4 regions of the Kitasatospora sp. NPDC029312 genome follow, and region 4 is predicted to be linked to each of the others. Evidence: predicted binding sites of a transcription regulator. Region 4 holds the regulator's gene; each other region holds the start of a gene.
The links. Region 4 encodes HrcA, which represses chaperone genes, less so after heat shock. Its sites were predicted from a motif close to TTNGCACTCNGNNNNNCNGAGTGCNAA; they were not measured.
Positions count from the first base shown of each region.

Region 1 (4,206 bases), on a different contig from region 4:
GGAGCGGCGAGCCGGTACCGCTCGCCGACCCGCCGGCCGAGCTGATCGGCCGTCCGGTGCACCGCTGGTCCTTCACCAGCGAGCACGTCGAATAGCCGCACCGCGTAACCGCGTAACCGCGTAACCGAACAGCCGGTGGTCGGGAACCGCCGCCCCGGCCGCTACCGTGCATAGCTGAGAGAACGCTGGACGGGACCGGGAGCGCGGTGCAGTGAACAGGGACGGGCGAAGCAGGACCAGGACGTTCGCGGTGGGGGCGCTGGCCCTGCTGGCCTTCGCCACCGCGTGCGGCGACAACGGGGGCGGCGGTACGGCGGCCGCGACGAAGACCGCCCCGGCCGCGCCCCAGCCGCCCGGCGGCGGCGCCGCGCCGACGGCCGCGGCCACCACGCCCGGCGCGGCCCCGGCCCAGAGCGACGCCGCGGCCTGGGCGAAGTGGAACCTCAAGCCGCTCGCCCCGGCCCCCGCCCCGCCAGCCGACAAGCCGATCAAGCTCGAACGCAGCGGCACCGTCCCGGTGTTCAGCGACGTGAAGACGAGCGACAAGGTCGTGTTCATCACCATCGACGACGGCGCCGAGAAGGACCCGAAGTTCGTCGAGATGCTGACCGACCTCAAGGTGCCGATCACGATGTTCCTGACCAAGGACATCGTCAAGAACGACTACGGCTACTTCAAGCCACTCCAGGCGCTCGGCAACCACATCCAGAACCACACCGTCACCCACCCGGTGATGAGCAAGCTCTCCCCGGACAAGCAGAAGTCCGAGATCTGCGACGACCAGGCCGCGCTGACCCAGCAGTACGGCACCGCCCCGCTGCTGTTCCGTCCGCCGTTCGGCGACGGCGCCAACACCCCGACGCTCAACTCCTCGGTGCAGCAGTGCGGTCCGCGCGCGATCGTGTTGTGGCGCGAGTCGATGCAGATCCACGACATGCAGTACCAGGCCGCCGACAAGAAGCTGAAGCCCGGCGACATCATCCTGGCGCACTTCCGGGGCCCCAAGGAGCTCAAGGGCGCCACGATGACCCAGATGTTCGGCGACTTGCTGGCCCGGATCCAGGAGCAGGGCTTCTCGGTGGCCCGGTTGGACGACTACATCCAGCCACCGGCGTCGTAGGGCCGGGCGCCTACGGGGCCGTCACGGGCTGTCCCAGCATCATCAGCGGCCCCCGGTCGGTGCGGCTGAGGACCACCGTGACGGTGTTCGGCCCGGAGGGCTTGAGCTGGCGGCGCAGTTCCTCCGGGGTGATCGCCATCCCGCGCTTCTTGATCACCACCGTGCCGACGCCGCGCTCCCGCAGCAGGGCCTTGAGCTTCTTGATGTGGAAGGGCAGTACGTCGGTGAGCTCGAAGGCGTGCGCGTACGGGGTGGCGACCAGCCGGTCCGAGGTCAGGTAGGCGATCTTCGGGTCGATCAGCCGGCCGTCGACCTGCTCGGCCACCTCGGCCACCAGGTGGGCCCGGATGACCGCGCCGTCCGGCTCGTACAGGTACCGCCCGACCGGGCCGGCCGCCGGGTCGGGCAGGTCCCCGCCGGTCAGGCTGGCGCCCTGGGGCAGCAGGGTGGCGCGGTGCGGGCGGGCCGCCCGGGTGCCGAACCAGAGCACCGCCTCCTTGACGTCCCCGTGGTCGGACACCCACTCGGCCTCGGCGTCCGCCGGGACGGCCTCGTGCGGGATGCCGGGGGCGACCTTCAGCGCGCCGATCGGCGTCCGCCGTCCGGCCTCGACCGCCCAGGACAGCGGCGGGGTGTAGGCCTCGGGGTCGAACACCCGGCCGCGCGAGGTGCGGCGGGCCGGATCGGTGAACACCGCGTCGTAGCCGGTGACGTCCACCTCGGCGACGTCCGCGCAGCGCACCTCGACCAGGTCGGAGAGGCCGAGCGCGGCGGCGTTGGCCGCGGTCGCCGCGCAGGCCGCCGGGTCCTTGTCGACGGCCAGCACCTCGATCCCGGCCCGGGCCAGCGCCAGCACGTCGCCGCCGATGCCGCAGCACAGGTCGGCGAGCCGCCGTACCCCCAGCCCGGCGAACCGGCGCGCCCGCCACTCGGCCACGCTGCGCCGGGTGGACTGTTCGACGCCGTTGGGCGTGAAGTACATCCGGTCGGCGTCCGCACCGAACTTCGCCCGCGCCCGCTGCCGCAGCCGGGCCTGCCCGAACGCCGCGGACACCAGCTCGGCGGGGTGCTCCCGCCGCAGCCGGGTGGCCAGGGCCAGCTCCTCCTCGGGTGTGAACTCGCGCAGCTCGGCGAGCAGGGCCTGACCCCGGGGGGTCAGCAGGGGCTGGAGGTTCTCGGTGTCCACGGGCCCATTCTCGCCGGTGATCCGTGGCGGCTCACGACGGCGTCGGGCCGGTGCACCGGTGCGCGGGTGCGCCGGGACTCCCGGGCGCGACGCCGATCCGACGGCCCGCCAGGGCCGAACGGCCGTGCGGTTACTCGCCCGTAGCGCCGAGTCGCCGGGCGCGCCGTTGGCACTCTGGTTGACTGAGTGCTAACACAGGCCTATGGTCGTCCTTGGCACTCCCCAGTGGGGGAGTGCTAACGCGAAGACGCGTGTCTGACCCCCGCGACGGCAGGCTCGCAGGTTCGCCCCATACCCGTTAGAAAGCCCCGTAATCTCCGAAGGGGAGCTCGGACGTGACCACCAGCAGCAAGGTTGCCATCAAGCCGCTCGAGGACCGCATCGTGGTCCAGCCGCTCGACGCCGAGACCACCACGGCCTCCGGCCTGGTTATCCCGGACACCGCCAAGGAGAAGCCCCAGGAGGGCGTCGTCCTGGCCGTCGGCCCGGGCCGCTTCGAGGACGGCCAGCGTCTGCCGCTCGACGTCGCCGTCGGTGACATCGTCCTGTACTCGAAGTACGGCGGCACCGAGGTGAAGTACCAGGGCGAGGAGTACCTGGTGCTCTCGGCCCGCGACGTCCTCGCGATCATCGAGAAGTAAGACGCCCCCGACCCGCCCCGGAACCGTGTCCTCCATGACAGCGGCCCGGGGCGTGGTTGTTGGTTCACGTTGTTCGGCGGCCGGTCGGTCGGCCGCAGCCCCGAGGGAATAGGGAACATGGCGAAGATCCTGCAGTTCGACGAGGACGCCCGCCGCTCGCTGGAGCGCGGTGTCAACAAGCTGGCCGACACTGTCAAGGTGACCATCGGCCCCAAGGGCCGCAACGTCGTCATCGACAAGAAGTTCGGCGCCCCGACCATCACCAACGACGGTGTCACCATCGCCCGTGAGGTCGAGCTGGACGACCCGTACGAGAACCTTGGCGCGCAGCTCGTCAAGGAGGTCGCCACCAAGACCAACGACGTCGCGGGTGACGGCACCACCACCGCCACCGTGCTGGCCCAGGCCCTGGTCAACGAGGGTCTGCGCAACGTCGCCGCCGGCGCCGGCCCGGCCGCCCTGAAGAAGGGCATCGACAAGGCCGTCGCCGCCGTCTCCGAGCACCTGCTGTCCGTGGCCCGCGAGATCGAGGGCAAGGACGACGTCGCCGCCGTCGCGTCCCTCTCCGCCCAGGACCCGCAGATCGGCGAGCTGATCGCCGAGGCGATCGACAAGGTCGGCAAGGACGGTGTCATCACCGTCGAGGAGTCGAACACCTTCGGCGTGGAGCTGGACTTCACCGAGGGCATGCAGTTCGACAAGGGTTACCTGTCGCCCTACTTCGTCACCGACGCGGAGCGGCAGGAGGCGGTCCTGGAGGACCCGTACATCCTGATCAACCAGGGCAAGATCTCCTCCATCCAGGAGCTGCTGCCGCTGCTGGAGAAGATCCTGCAGGGCGGCTCCTCCAAGCCGCTGCTGATCATCGCCGAGGACGTCGACGGCGAGGCGCTGTCGACCCTGGTCGTGAACAAGATCCGTGGCACCTTCAACGCCGTCGCCGTCAAGGCGCCGGGCTTCGGCGACCGCCGCAAGGCGATCCTCGGCGACCTCGCCGTTCTGACCGGCGGCCAGGTCATCTCCGAGGAGGTCGGCCTCAAGCTCGACCAGGTCGGCCTGGACGTGCTGGGCACCGCCCGCCGCGTGACCATCACCAAGGACGCGACCACCGTCGTCGACGGTGCCGGTGACACCGAGGCCGTGGCCGGCCGCGTCGCCCAGATCAAGGGCGAGATCGCCGCCACCGACTCCGACTGGGACCGCGAGAAGCTGCAGGAGCGCCTGGCCAAGCTGGCCGGCGGCGTCTGCGTCATCAAGGT
Region 1 covers NZ_JBVHXY010000003.1:168,176-172,381, reverse strand. Annotated here, with positions in the region: gene ACZ4WV_RS03715 (hypothetical protein) at 1-95, shown strand, start outside; gene ACZ4WV_RS03710 (polysaccharide deacetylase family protein) at 212-1,120, shown strand; gene ACZ4WV_RS03705 (THUMP-like domain-containing protein) at 1,131-2,306, opposite strand; gene groES (co-chaperone GroES) at 2,642-2,947, shown strand; gene groL (chaperonin GroEL) at 3,065-4,206, shown strand, end outside.
Region 1: the regulator HrcA is predicted to act here: its motif matches at 2,473-2,499, upstream of groES (co-chaperone GroES).

Region 2 (4,206 bases), on a different contig from region 4:
TACGGCGAGGGTTCCAAGACGCTGGCGTACGAGATCTGCGAGCAGCTCGGCTGGCGGCTGCCGGAGCAGATCGTCATCCCGATCGCCTCGGGTTCGCAGCTGACGAAGATCGACAAGGGCCTGCAGGAGCTGATCAAGCTCGGCCTGGTGGAGGACCGGCCGTACCGGATCTTCGGCGCCCAGGCCGAGGGCTGCTCGCCGGTGTCGGCCGCGTTCAAGGCGGGCCGGGACGTGATCAAGCCGGTCAAGCCGGACACCATCGCCAAGTCACTGGCGATCGGCAACCCGGCGGACGGCCCGTACGTGCTGGACATCGCCCGCCGGACCGGGGGAGCGGTCGAGGACGTCACGGACGCGGAGGTCGTGGCGGCGATCCGGCTGCTGGCCCGGACCGAGGGCATCTTCGCCGAGACCGCGGGCGGCGTGACCATCGGTGTGCTGAAGAAGCTCGTCGAGACCGGTCAGCTGGACCCGGCCAAGGAGACCGTAGCGATCAACACCGGCGACGGCCTGAAGACGCTGGACGCCGTCTCCGACGCCGGGATGACCGCCGTCATCCGCCCGACGCTGGAGTCCTTCCGCTCCGCCGGCCTCGCGTCCGCCTGACACCACCCCACCCCGCTAGGAGAGCCATGAGCGCCACCGTCCGCATCCCCACCATCCTGCGCACCTACACCGGCGGCGCCGCCGAGGTGACCGCCGAGGGGGCCACCCTGGCCGAGGTCATCGCCGACCTGGAGAAGAACCACGCGGGCATCTCGGCCCGCATCCTGGACGACACCGGCAAGCTGCGCCGATTCGTCAACGTGTACGTGAACGACGACGACGTCCGGTTCGCCGAGGGGCTGGCGACCGAGATCAAGGACGGCGCCGGCGTCTCGATCATTCCGGCGGTGGCCGGCGGCTGCTGAACACCCGCGGTCCGCTTCCCCGGCCGCCCGCACCCACGGAATTCGGCTCTCCGTGGGTGCGGGCGGCCGTCGGTATTTCGGCGGGAATATTTCCGGGTCGGGTGGGAGTAGAGTGTGGCTCGGCTGGGAACAAGGCTTCCCTTTCGGCTCGTACGCCGCTTGGCCCGAGACCGTCCGGACGTTGAGACCGGCTCGAGCGCCAGGCCGTGAAACATGTCAGGCAGATGTCAGAATTCCTGCGCGGATTTGAGTAATTCGTCCGCTATGTCCCGCGCGAAATGCCGATTTCCTTCCGGTTTGTTCGCCTTGTCTCTTGACGGGTCCAGGGAATTACCGGCGGCTGGCCCTGTTGCAGAGGGCGTCGATCCGGATACATTCAGCCGCGGTCGACGTAATCACCCGCTCACCGGAAGCCGTTCGGTGTTCCGGGCGGGGATTGCGGCGTGCACGGCTGCGCCCAGGGGGGGTTCCCCGGGCCGGCCTCCAACCAGACCCGGGCCCGCGACCTGCGGGCGCGTGAAGGGCCAGCACAGCACTAGGGGAGTTCGGAATGGCTCAGGGCACCGTCAAGTGGTTCAACGCGGAGAAGGGCTACGGCTTCATCGCGGTCGACGGTGGTGCGGACGTCTTCGTCCACTACAGCGCGATCCAGATGGACGGCTACCGCACCCTCGAGGAGGGCCAGCGGGTCGAGTTCGAGATCTCCCAGGGACAGAAGGGCCCGCAGGCGGACATGGTCCGCGCGGTCTGACCCCCTTCCGCTCAGGAGCTCGGCGCGGCCCACTGCTGGTGGAACCCTCGCTTCTCGGCGGGCCCGTACGACACGTGTCGTACGGGCCCGTTCGTGTTTCCCGGGGCGGGCCGCGGCGGCGGCTCGCGGGTCGCCGATTGGGCTTGCACTCGACCACCCGGAGTGCTAATCATTGGCGTTAGCACTCACAGCGTGAGAGTGACAGCGGACCGGGTCGGTGAGGCCCCCGGGAGCGGTAGGGGAATGGACCCCCGCACACCAGGGCCGTCCGTCGCGGGCACCCCTTGGTCCGAGCAGTCGACCGTGTCCCGGAGGACCACTTCTGATGGCCAAGATCATCGCCTTTGATGAGGAAGCTCGCCGCGGCCTTGAGCGTGGCATGAACCAGCTCGCCGACGCAGTGAAGGTCACGCTCGGCCCCAAGGGTCGCAACGTCGTGCTGGAGAAGAAGTGGGGCGCCCCCACGATCACCAACGACGGCGTCTCCATCGCCAAGGAGATCGAGCTCGAGGACCCGTACGAGAAGATCGGTGCCGAGCTCGTCAAGGAGGTCGCCAAGAAGACGGACGACGTCGCGGGTGACGGCACCACCACCGCCACCGTGCTGGCCCAGGCCCTGGTGCGCGAGGGTCTGCGCAACGTCGCCGCCGGCGCCAACCCGATGGCTCTGAAGCGCGGCATCGAGAAGGCCGTCGCCGCCGTCTCCGACCAGCTGCTGGCCCAGGCCAAGGACGTGGAGACCAAGGAGCAGATCGCCTCCACCGCCTCCATCTCCGCCGCCGACACCCAGATCGGCGAGCTGATCGCCGAGGCCATGGACAAGGTCGGCAAGGAAGGCGTCATCACCGTCGAGGAGAGCAACACCTTCGGCCTCGAGCTCGAGCTCACCGAGGGCATGCGCTTCGACAAGGGCTACATCTCCGCCTACTTCGCCACCGACCTGGAGCGCATGGAGGCGACCTTCGAGGACCCGTACATCCTCATCGCCAACTCCAAGATCGGTGCGGTCAAGGACCTGCTCCCGCTGCTGGAGAAGGTCATGCAGAGCGGCAAGCCGCTCGTCATCATCGCCGAGGACGTCGAGGGCGAGGCCCTGTCGACCCTGGTCGTGAACAAGATCCGCGGCACCTTCAAGTCCGTCGCGGTCAAGGCCCCGGGCTTCGGCGACCGCCGCAAGGCCATGCTCGGCGACATCGCCATCCTCACCGGTGGCACCGTGATCTCCGAGGAGGTCGGCCTCAAGCTGGAGAACGCCGGTCTCGACCTGCTGGGCACCGCCCGCAAGGTGGTCATCACCAAGGACGAGACCACCATCGTCGACGGTGGCGGCGACAGCGAGCAGGTCGCCGGTCGCGTGAACCAGATCCGCGCCGAGATCGAGAACAGCGACTCGGACTACGACCGCGAGAAGCTCCAGGAGCGCCTCGCCAAGCTGGCCGGCGGCGTGGCCGTCATCAAGGCCGGCGCGGCCACCGAGGTGGAGCTCAAGGAGCGCAAGCACCGCATCGAGGACGCCGTCCGCAACGCGAAGGCCGCCGTCGAGGAGGGCATCGTCGCCGGTGGTGGCGTCGCGCTGCTGCAGGCCGGTGTCGCCTTCGACAAGCTGGAGCTGGAGGGCGACGAGGCCACCGGTGCCAACATCGTCAAGGTCGCGCTGGAGGCCCCGATCAAGCAGATCGCGACCAACGCCGGCCTCGAGGGCGGCGTCGTGGTGGAGAAGGTGCGCAACCTCCCCGCCGGTCACGGCCTGAACGCCGCCACCAACGAGTACGTCGACCTGGTCGCCGCGGGCATCATCGACCCGGCCAAGGTCACCCGCTCCGCCCTGCAGAACGCCGCCTCCATCGCGGCGCTGTTCCTCACCACCGAGGCCGTCATCGCCGACAAGCCGGAGAAGGCCGCCGCGGCCGCCGGTGGCGGCATGCCGGGCGGTGACATGGACTTCTGATCCTGATCCCTCGGATCGGATCGGTTGACTCCCGTCCGCGTGGGCGGCTCCCTCAGGGGGGCCGCCCACGCGGCGTTTCGGCGTTCGGGGGCCGCCGGGGGAGGATGGACGGATGGCTTCCGACGACATCGAGACCGCCCTGCACAACGCGAGGGCACAGATCCTGGCCGACCTCACCGCGCGGGACGTGGCGGACGCCGCCGTCGTCTCGCTGGTGGAGGATGCCGTCACCCACCGCCGCTGGTGGCTGGAGCAGTGGCCGGACGGCACCGAGTACGTGCTCGGGCTGATCGCCCAGGACGTCCAGGACGCGCTGCTGGAGGCGTACGGGCGGTGGCCGCTGTGCACCGGCTGCGCGGCCGACGGGGATCCGCACGCGCTGGGCGTGGAGCCGGAGTTGGGCCCGGAGCCGCACTGGGTGTGCGGCAAGCGGGGCGTGGTGGTGGCACCGGTGGGGGAGCTGGTCTAACGGCCGCCGAGGTCCGCCAGCTCGGCCGTCAGGTTGGCCCGGGCGGCCGCGGCGAGGCGGTCCCGGGCGGTGGGGGTGCGGTAGAGCGCCGGGAGCGCCAGGAGCCCGCGCAGGACGGCGGCCCGGC
Region 2 covers NZ_JBVHXY010000005.1:74,217-78,422, forward strand. Annotated here, with positions in the region: gene thrC (threonine synthase) at 1-606, shown strand, start outside; gene ACZ4WV_RS06410 (MoaD/ThiS family protein) at 633-911, shown strand; gene ACZ4WV_RS06415 (cold-shock protein) at 1,462-1,662, shown strand; gene groL (chaperonin GroEL) at 1,988-3,610, shown strand; gene ACZ4WV_RS06425 (hypothetical protein) at 3,723-4,079, shown strand; gene ACZ4WV_RS06430 (HD domain-containing protein) at 4,076-4,206, opposite strand, start outside.
Region 2: the regulator HrcA is predicted to act here: its motif matches at 1,805-1,831, upstream of groL (chaperonin GroEL).

Region 3 (4,206 bases), on a different contig from region 4:
AGGAGCTGGGCCGCGAGGCCGAGCCGGCCGAGATCGCGGCCGAGCTGGACACCACCGAGGCCCGCATCAAGGACGTGCTGGACTGGGCGCGTGACCCGGTCAGCCTGAACATGTCGGTCGACGACGAGGGCGAGACCCAGTTCGGCGACCTGGTGGAGGACACCGGAGCGACGTCCCCCGAGGACGCCGTGATGGTCATGCTCCGCCGTGAGGAGCTGGACGACCTGATCGGGCGGCTGGACGACCGCACGGCCTCGATCATCCGCTCCCGCTACGGCATGGAGGACGGCCGCGAGCGCACCCTCACCGAGGTGGGCAAGCAGCACGGCCTCACCCGCGAGCGGATCCGTCAGATCGAGAAGCACGCCCTGGCCGAGCTGAAGAAGATCGCCGACCACGCGGGCTTCGAAGCCGCCTGACGTACCTGTCACGGCGGCTGTACACGGCCGAGCCTGGCTTTGCCCCTTCCGGGCCCGAGTGCGGAGCGCTTCGCACCCGGGCCCGGGGCCGCCATGGGGCTCTTACCCTGGAAGGACGGGATGGCCCGGCTGATCAGGGGAGTGGGAGTGGTGGACAAGGTGAGCGAGCAGGAACGCGGCCGGCAGGACCGGAGCAGCCGGGAGCAGGACCGGCAGGAGCCGAACGGCCAGGAGCCGAACGGCCAGGAACAGAACGACCAGGAACAGGGCCGGGAGCCGGAGGACCGGCGGGCGGCCGCCAAGGCTCGGCTCGTCTTCCGTGACCCCTTCGACCAGCAGTCCCGGGACGACACCGACGCCGGCTGGGGCGAGCGCCCCGGGGCGGGTGGGGAGAGCGGTGGACGGGGCCTGGACTGGTACCTGAGCCAGCGCCCCCCGCACCACGGGGAGTGAGGCGGTATACACCGACGCGCCGCAGGACTGGTGCAGCGCCGGACTAACGTGCCGTGACCAGCGCGTCTCGGATCTCGGTCAGCAGTTGGACCTCCTTGGCCTCGACCTCCGCCGCCTCCTCGGCGGCGGTCTTGCGCCGGGCCGCCATCCTGTTCATCGGCACGATCAGGGCGAAGTAGACGACGGCCGCCGTGATCAGGAACTGTAGGGCGGCACTGAGCACAGATCCCCACAGGATGAGGATTCCGGACGTGACCTCACCGGTGGAGCTCACCTCGCAGGGCCCCTTGAGGCAGGAACTGTAGGACGCCAGGTCCTTCGTCCCGAACACGCCCACGATCGGATTGATCACGCCCTTGACGAAGGCGTTGACGATGTTGGTGAAGGCCGCGCCGATGACCACGGCGACGGCGAGTTCGACGACATTTCCACGCAGCAGGAATTCCTTGAAGCCCTTCATGCCGCCTCGAACGACGAAGTCGTTCCCAGGTCACGGGTGGTCCCCCGGAGTCCCGGACTGACAACCCTGGTGGCCTACTGGGCCCTGCGACGGGGGCGGCCCGGCCCGGCCGGGGCCGAACGCGAGCGCTGCCGCCACCGCGAGCAGTACCAGCGCGGGCACGCCCGCCCGCCGCCGGACGGCCCGGCGCCAGCGGTACCACCCGCCGCAGCCGCGCCGGATCGGCGGGAAGCTCGGCAGCTCCCGCCGAGGCGGCACGGTGGGGGCGGGCAGCGGAACGTACGGGCTCGTGGGCGTCATCGACGTCACCTCCGGACTCGATCGGTCGGTCTCTGGTGACCCACACGATGCGCGTCCCGGGCACTGCCGGAAAGTCCCTTCCCTCAGCCTGTGGATAACCCGCCCCTGTGGACAACTTCGTACACTCGCGCGAGTGAGACCGACCTCGCCGCGCTGACGAGAGACGTCCTGCGCTGACGAAAGGCGCGCAATCGGGGAGATGCGTGCGGCCGTGGAACGGCGCAAGGCCCGCCGCCCCGCGTGAAGCGGGGCCGACGGGCCTTGCGCGAAGCTACCGAACGCTGCCGGGCGCCGAGGTCAGCTCGCGGCCGGAGCCGGGCTGCTGGAGGCGGTCGAGGAGCTCGACGAGCCGGAGGAGCCGGAAGAGGACGACGAGCTCGAATCCGACGAGGACGTCGAGGAGCCGGAGGTCGCACCGCCCCCCACCGAGCTGCTGGAGGACGAACGGCTGTCGGTCCGGTAGAAGCCCGAGCCCTTGAACACGACGCCCACGGCCGAGAAGACCTTGCGCAGCCGTCCCTGGCATTCGGGGCACGTGGTCAGCGCCTCGTCGGTGAACTTCTGCACCGCCTCCAGGCCGTTGCCGCACTCGGTGCACTGGTACTGGTACGTGGGCACTTGTCTTCCTCCTGGCACTCTCGCCTGATGAGTGCTAACGATGGTCAATGATGCGGCATTCCGCTGGATCAGTCCAGCGACTCCGGTGTGACATGAGCCGGTGCCGGGCGCCGCCGACCGTCCGTTCAGCCCTTCGCCGCGCCGACCAGCTGCGTCGCGCCGCCGCGCTCGGTGGACCCGGCCACCACGCGGCCCGCCCCGCCCGGCGTCACCAGCAGGCGCCGCATGGACACCAGTGCCAGCAACCCCAGCCCGGCGCCGATCACCGGCACCAGGAACCCGACCGAGGGGCCGTGGCCGTCGATCAGCTTGCCCGCGGCCATCGAGCCGACCGCCAGCCCCAGCCCGATCGCGCCGGTCAGCCAGGTGAAGGCCTCCGTCTTGGCGCCGTCCGCGACCAGCGTCTCGACCAGGGTGTAGCCGCTGATCAGGGTCGGCGCGATGGCCAGGCCGCAGACCAGACCCGCGACGGTCAGGGCGATCAGGTTGGGCATCGCCCACAGCACCGAGCAGCCGAGCACCAGCAGCGTGTAGCTCATGACCATCCGCTGCTGGACCGGCCGCCGCCAGGCGATCACGCCGTACAGCACGCCGGCCAGCATCGAGCCGCCCGCGAAGATCCCGTAGACCGTGCCGCCGGCGTCGTGGTGGCCGACCGAGTCGGCGAAGGCGTTCACCGACACCTGCATGCCGCCGAACACCGCGCCGACCCCGAGGAAGGCGCCGACCAGCAGCCGGACGCCGGGCGAGGCGAGCGCCGAGGCACGCCGCACGCCGGGCTGGGGCAGGATCCGGGCCGGGGCGGTGCGCCGCTGGGCGGCGAAGGCGAGGCCGCCGACCAGGGTCAGCGAGGCCTCGGCGACCAGTGCGGCCGCCGGGCTGACGAAGGCGGCGATGTTGGCGGCCAGGATCGGGCCGATCACGAAGGTGAACTCGTCCGTCACGGACTCGAAGGCGAACGCGGTGCTCACCTTGGCCGCGGCGGTCGGGGAGGCGCCCTCCCCGGTGAACTTGGCGACCCAGCGGGCCCGGACCATCGCACCGATCTGCGGCACGCTCGCCCCGGCGGGGACGGCGGCCAGGTACAGGCTCCAGGCCGGCGCGTGGCCGAGCGCCAGGGCGATCAGCAGGGCGACCGAGGCCGCGTGCACCAGCACCGTCGGGACCAGCACCGAGGCCTGGCCGTACCGGTCGGCCAGTCGCCCGGTCTGCGGTCCGATCAGGGCCTGGGAGACCGCGGCGACGGCGGTGACCGTACCGGCGGTGCCGTACGAGCCGTGGGTCTGGGTGACGAGCAGCAGGATGCCCATGCTGAGCATCGCGTACGGCAGTCGCGCGACGAGGGCGGGGGACAGGAACGTCCAGGCGCCGGGAGTGCGCAGCAGCTCCCCGTACCCGACCCGGGCGGGCGCGTCGGCGGCGGTGTCCACGGTGTCGGCCGCGGTCCGGGGAGTGCTCTCCGCGGCGGTGTCGACCGTTCGGCGGGCCGTCACGGTCGGTCCTTCCTGCTGCCTGGTAGCGCGGCAGGGCATGGGGTGGCCCCGACGGCGCCGAGAGTCGTCCTCTCGCGCGTCGACCGAGGTAGATACCGGGTCGGCCGGGCCTGGTGGGCCGGGGGCCGGACCGCGGCCGCCGAGCGGTCGCGCCAACTCTGCGTCAGGCAGATGCTGGGGTGGTCTAGCGGTGGTTATACGGCGTAGTCGAACCAGCATACAGTTACGCGCGTAGACTCCGCCAGCCCAAACCCTCCGACCCGTGCCGGTCTGCGCCCTCACGCCGCACCGCTCGCGCCGGGCCGCACCGCTCGCGCCGCGCCGGGCCGCACCGCTCGCGCCGCGCCGGGCCGCACCGCTCGCGCCGCGCCGGACCACCCGAGCCGAGGCCGAGCCCGTCGGGCTCAGCGCCCGTACAGCCAGCCCGCCAGCTTGCCGCCCCTGTCCACGGCCCGCAGCCGCC
Region 3 covers NZ_JBVHXY010000005.1:235,509-239,714, forward strand. Annotated here, with positions in the region: gene ACZ4WV_RS07155 (sigma-70 family RNA polymerase sigma factor) at 1-419, shown strand, start outside; gene ACZ4WV_RS07160 (hypothetical protein) at 513-872, shown strand; gene mscL (large conductance mechanosensitive channel protein MscL) at 916-1,332, opposite strand; gene ACZ4WV_RS07170 (FmdB family zinc ribbon protein) at 1,930-2,250, opposite strand; gene ACZ4WV_RS07175 (MFS transporter) at 2,376-3,680, opposite strand; gene ACZ4WV_RS07180 (potassium/proton antiporter) at 4,148-4,206, opposite strand, start outside.
Region 3: the regulator HrcA is predicted to act here: its motif matches at 2,262-2,288, upstream of ACZ4WV_RS07170 (FmdB family zinc ribbon protein).

Region 4 (4,206 bases):
GCCGTCAGAGCCCCGGCGCGCCCCAGAGCGGGAACCAGCGGCTCAGGTCCTTCTCCAGCCGCAGGTCGTTCCCCAGCATCGCGTTGACCTGCAGCTCCAGCGGACTGTTGCGCCGCTCGCCGCCGCCGGGCATCGGGGCGAACGGGTAGAACGAACCCCGCTTGTAGAGGTAGACCAGGGCCAGCGACTGGCCCTCCGGATTGCGGAAGCCCACCAGCGAGCAGAGCAGCTGGGGGCCGAAGCCGTTCGCCTCCAGCTCGCTGTTGACGGCGTGAAGGTCGTTGACCAGCTCGGGCAGTTCCTCGGGGGCGTGCCGGGCGAGCAGCCAGGAGTAGCCGTAGCCGTCCTTGGAGGCCTCCACCGGCACGCCGCCGCGTTCGGTGTCGGCGTCCAGCAGCGCCCGGACCTGCTGTTCGACCTGGACGAAGGCCGCGCCCTCGACGGCCGCGAAGCAGACCGAACCGAGCCCGGTGGGGGTGAAGGCGGCCCCGGCCTCCAGGGTGAGCGCGGCGGACGGCACGCCGAACAGCTGGTCGAGGTCGGGCTTGACGGGCTTGCTGCGGCCGAACAGGGCGTCCAGGATTCCCACGGCGGTCCTTTCGAGGCGGGAGGGGCTCAGCGGCTCCGGGCGGGAGGGCTCAGCGGCCGAGCTGCTCGGAGATCTTCGCCAGCTGCGCCAGCCGCTTCTCCAGCGTCGGGTGGGTGGAGAACAGCTGCGAGGCGGTCTCCCGGGCGCTCAGCGCGGGGGCGAAGTAGAAGGCGTTGTACGGCTGCGACTTGCGCAGGTCCTCGGTGGGGATGGCGGCGATCTGCCCGGTCACCTTCGTCAGGGCGGAGGCCAGGGCGCTGGGCCGGCCGGTGAGCTGGGCGGCGGCCCGGTCGGCGGCCAGCTCGCGGTAGCGCGAGAGCAGCCGGGTGAGCAGGAAGCTGATCGCGTAGACGACCATCGACACCAGCGGGATGATCAGCGCCACGATGGCCGCGTTCTGGTCGTTGTTGTTGCGCCCGCCGCCCATGAAGCCGCCGTACACGGCGATCCGGGTCATCGCCCCGGCGAGCACGCCGAGGAAGCCGGCGATGGTCATCACCGCGACGTCCCGGTGGGCGACGTGCGACAGCTCGTGCGCGAGGACGCCCTCCAGTTCCTCCGGTTCGAGCCGGCGCAGCAGGCCGGTGGTCACGCAGACCACGGCGTTCTGCGGGTTGCGGCCGGTGGCGAAGGCGTTCGGCATGTCGTTGTCGGCGACCGCCACGCGGGGCTTGGGCATGTCGGCCAGGGCGCAGAGCCGGTCGATGGTGCCGTGCAGCTGGGGGAACTGCTCCTCGCTCACCGGACGGGCGCCCATCGCCCGTTCGGTGATCTTGTCGCTGAACCAGAACTGGGCCACGAACAGCCCGCCGGAGATCAGGACGATCAGCGGCCAGGCCCCGCGCAGCAGCGCGATCAGCAGACCCGTGAAACCGACGTACAGCAGCCCGATCACGAACATCGTCGCGACCATGCGGCTGGTCAGGCCGCGGTCGGGTGCGAAGCGGGTGTGCTGGCCCGAGCTCGACATTGCTTGCTCCTCCGATCGCCGTCGCTTTCGATGCTGCCACCCGGACGGCCCCGGGGCACCACCCCCGCGCCGCGAGTTGCGGCGGCCGGGTCGGCGCTCCGGCACCGCGCTCCGGCGCCGCCCCGGAACCGCGCCCCCGAACTGCGGGCAGGATCACCCCGGCCGGGCCGTTCCTGCGGTAGGACCCGGGCCTTACACTGGCAGGTACGGTTCTGGCACTCGTGTGCGCAGAGTGCCAGGGTCGGGGTCCCTGCCCGAGCGGCCCGCAGCATCACAGACGGACAACGTGCGAAGACGGAGGTGCGTGCCCCATGGCCGGTGAGGTCCGCCAGCTGGACGACCGCAAGCTCGCCGTGCTGCGCGCGATCGTCCAGGACTACGTCGGCACCGAGGAGCCGGTCGGCTCCAAGGCCCTGGTGGAGCGGCACAACCTCGGGGTCTCCCCGGCCACCGTGCGCAACGACATGGCGGCGCTGGAGGAGGAGGGCTACATCCACCAGCCGCACACCAGCGCCGGGCGCATCCCCACCGACAAGGGCTACCGGCTGTTCGTCGACAAGCTCGCCGAGGTCAAGCCGATGAGCGCCCCGGAGCGCCGGGCGATCCGGCACTTCCTGGACGGCGCCGTCGACCTGGACGACGTGGTGGCCCGTACGGTGCGGCTGCTCGCGCAGCTCACCCGGCAGGTCGCCGTGGTGCAGTACCCCTCGCTGACCCGTTCCACCGTCCGGCACATCGAGCTGGTGGCGCTCGCCCCGGCCAAGGTGATGCTGGTCCTGATCACCAACACCGGCCGGGTCGAGCAGCGGATGGTCGACTGCCCGGGCACGGTCGGCGAGACGCTCCTGGCCGACCTGCGGGCGCGGATCAACGCGCGCGCCGCCGGCCAGCGGCTGCCGGACGTCCCGGGCCTGCTGGAGGACCTTCCGGCCACCTTCGAGCAGATCGACCGGCCGACCGTCAGCACGGTCCTGGCGACCCTGTTCGAGGCGTTGGCCGAGCAGAACGAGGAGCGGATCATGCTGGCCGGCACGGCCAACCTGACCCGCCTCGGGCACGACTTCCCGCTCACCATCCAGCCGGTGCTGGAGGCCCTGGAGGAGCAGGTCGTCCTGCTCCGCCTCCTGGGTGAGACCACGGACGCCGCGATGACGGTCCGGATCGGGCGCGAGAACGCCTACGAGGGGCTGAATTCCACCTCGGTCGTGTCGGTCGGCTACGGTTCGGGCGAGGAGAGCGTGGCCAAACTGGGTGTGATCGGTCCGACCCGGATGGACTACCCGGGCACAATGGGGGCGGTTCGAGCGGTGGCACGGTACGTGGGGCAGATCCTGGCCGAGTCGTAGCAAGCAGCCACCGTCAGACCTCTGGCGGTGGTGTCCAGTCGCACTACTACAGGCGGAACAAGCGGAGCATTTGGTGGCCACGGACTACTACGCGGTACTCGGCGTCCGACGGGATGCGGGGCAGGACGAGATCAAGAAGGCGTTCCGGCGCCTGGCACGCGAACTGCACCCGGACGTCAACCCGGACCCGAAGACGCAGGAGCGGTTCAAGGAGATCAACGCCGCCTACGAGGTGCTCTCCGATCCGCAGAAGCGCCAGGTCTACGACCTCGGCGGGGACCCGCTGTCGCCGGGCGGCGGCGGTGGCGCGGGCGGCTTCGGCGCCGGCGCGGCGGGCTTCGGCTTCTCCGACATCATGGACGCCTTCTTCGGCGCCGCGGCCGGCCAGCGCGGCCCGCGCTCGCGCACCCGCCGCGGCCAGGACGCCATGATCCGGCTGGAGATCACCCTGGAGGAGGCCGCCTTCGGCACCACCAAGGAACTCCAGGTCGACACCGCCGTCACCTGCACCACCTGCAGCGGCGAGGGCGCGGCCCCCGGCACCTCCGCGCAGACCTGCGACATGTGCCGCGGCAAGGGCGAGGTCTCCCAGGTCACCCGCTCGTTCCTGGGGCAGGTCATGACCTCCCGCCCCTGCCCCCAGTGCCAGGGCTTCGGCACCGTCGTGCCGACCCCGTGCCCCGAGTGCGCCGGCGACGGCCGGGTCCGCGCCCGCCGCACCCTGACCGTCAAGATCCCGGCCGGTGTCGACAACGGCACCCGCATCCAGCTGGCCGGCGAGGGCGAGGTCGGTCCCGGCGGCGGCCCGGCCGGCGACCTGTACGTCGAGATCGCCGAGACCACCCACACCGTCTTCCAGCGGCGCGGGGACGACCTGCACTGCACCGTCACCATCCCGATGACGGCCGCCGCGCTCGGCACCCAGGTGCCGCTGCAGACCCTGGACGGGCTGGAGGAGGTCGACATCCGGCCCGGCACCCAGTCCGGCCAGTCGATCCCGCTGCACGCCCGGGGCATCACCCACCTGCGCGGCGGCGGCCGGGGCGACCTGATAGTGCACGTCGAGGTGCAGACGCCCACCAAGCTCGACCCCGAGCAGGAGGAGCTGCTGCGCCGGCTCGCCGTGCTGCGCGGCGAGGAGCGCCCGTCCGGCCAGTTCGCGCCGGGGCAGCAGGGCCTGTTCTCGCGCCTGAAGGACGCCTTCAACGGCCGGTGAGCCGTCCGGAAGGGGGTGCCGGGGTCCGATCCCGGCACCCCCTTCGCGTTGCCCATCCGCCCACCCCTCCGGAGGACCACCCCAT
Region 4 covers NZ_JBVHXY010000065.1:16,146-20,351, forward strand. Annotated here, with positions in the region: gene pspAB (PspA-associated protein PspAB) at 5-589, opposite strand; gene htpX (zinc metalloprotease HtpX) at 639-1,559, opposite strand; gene hrcA (heat-inducible transcriptional repressor HrcA) at 1,871-2,905, shown strand; gene dnaJ (molecular chaperone DnaJ) at 2,979-4,121, shown strand; gene ACZ4WV_RS33480 (16S rRNA (uracil(1498)-N(3))-methyltransferase) at 4,205-4,206, shown strand, end outside.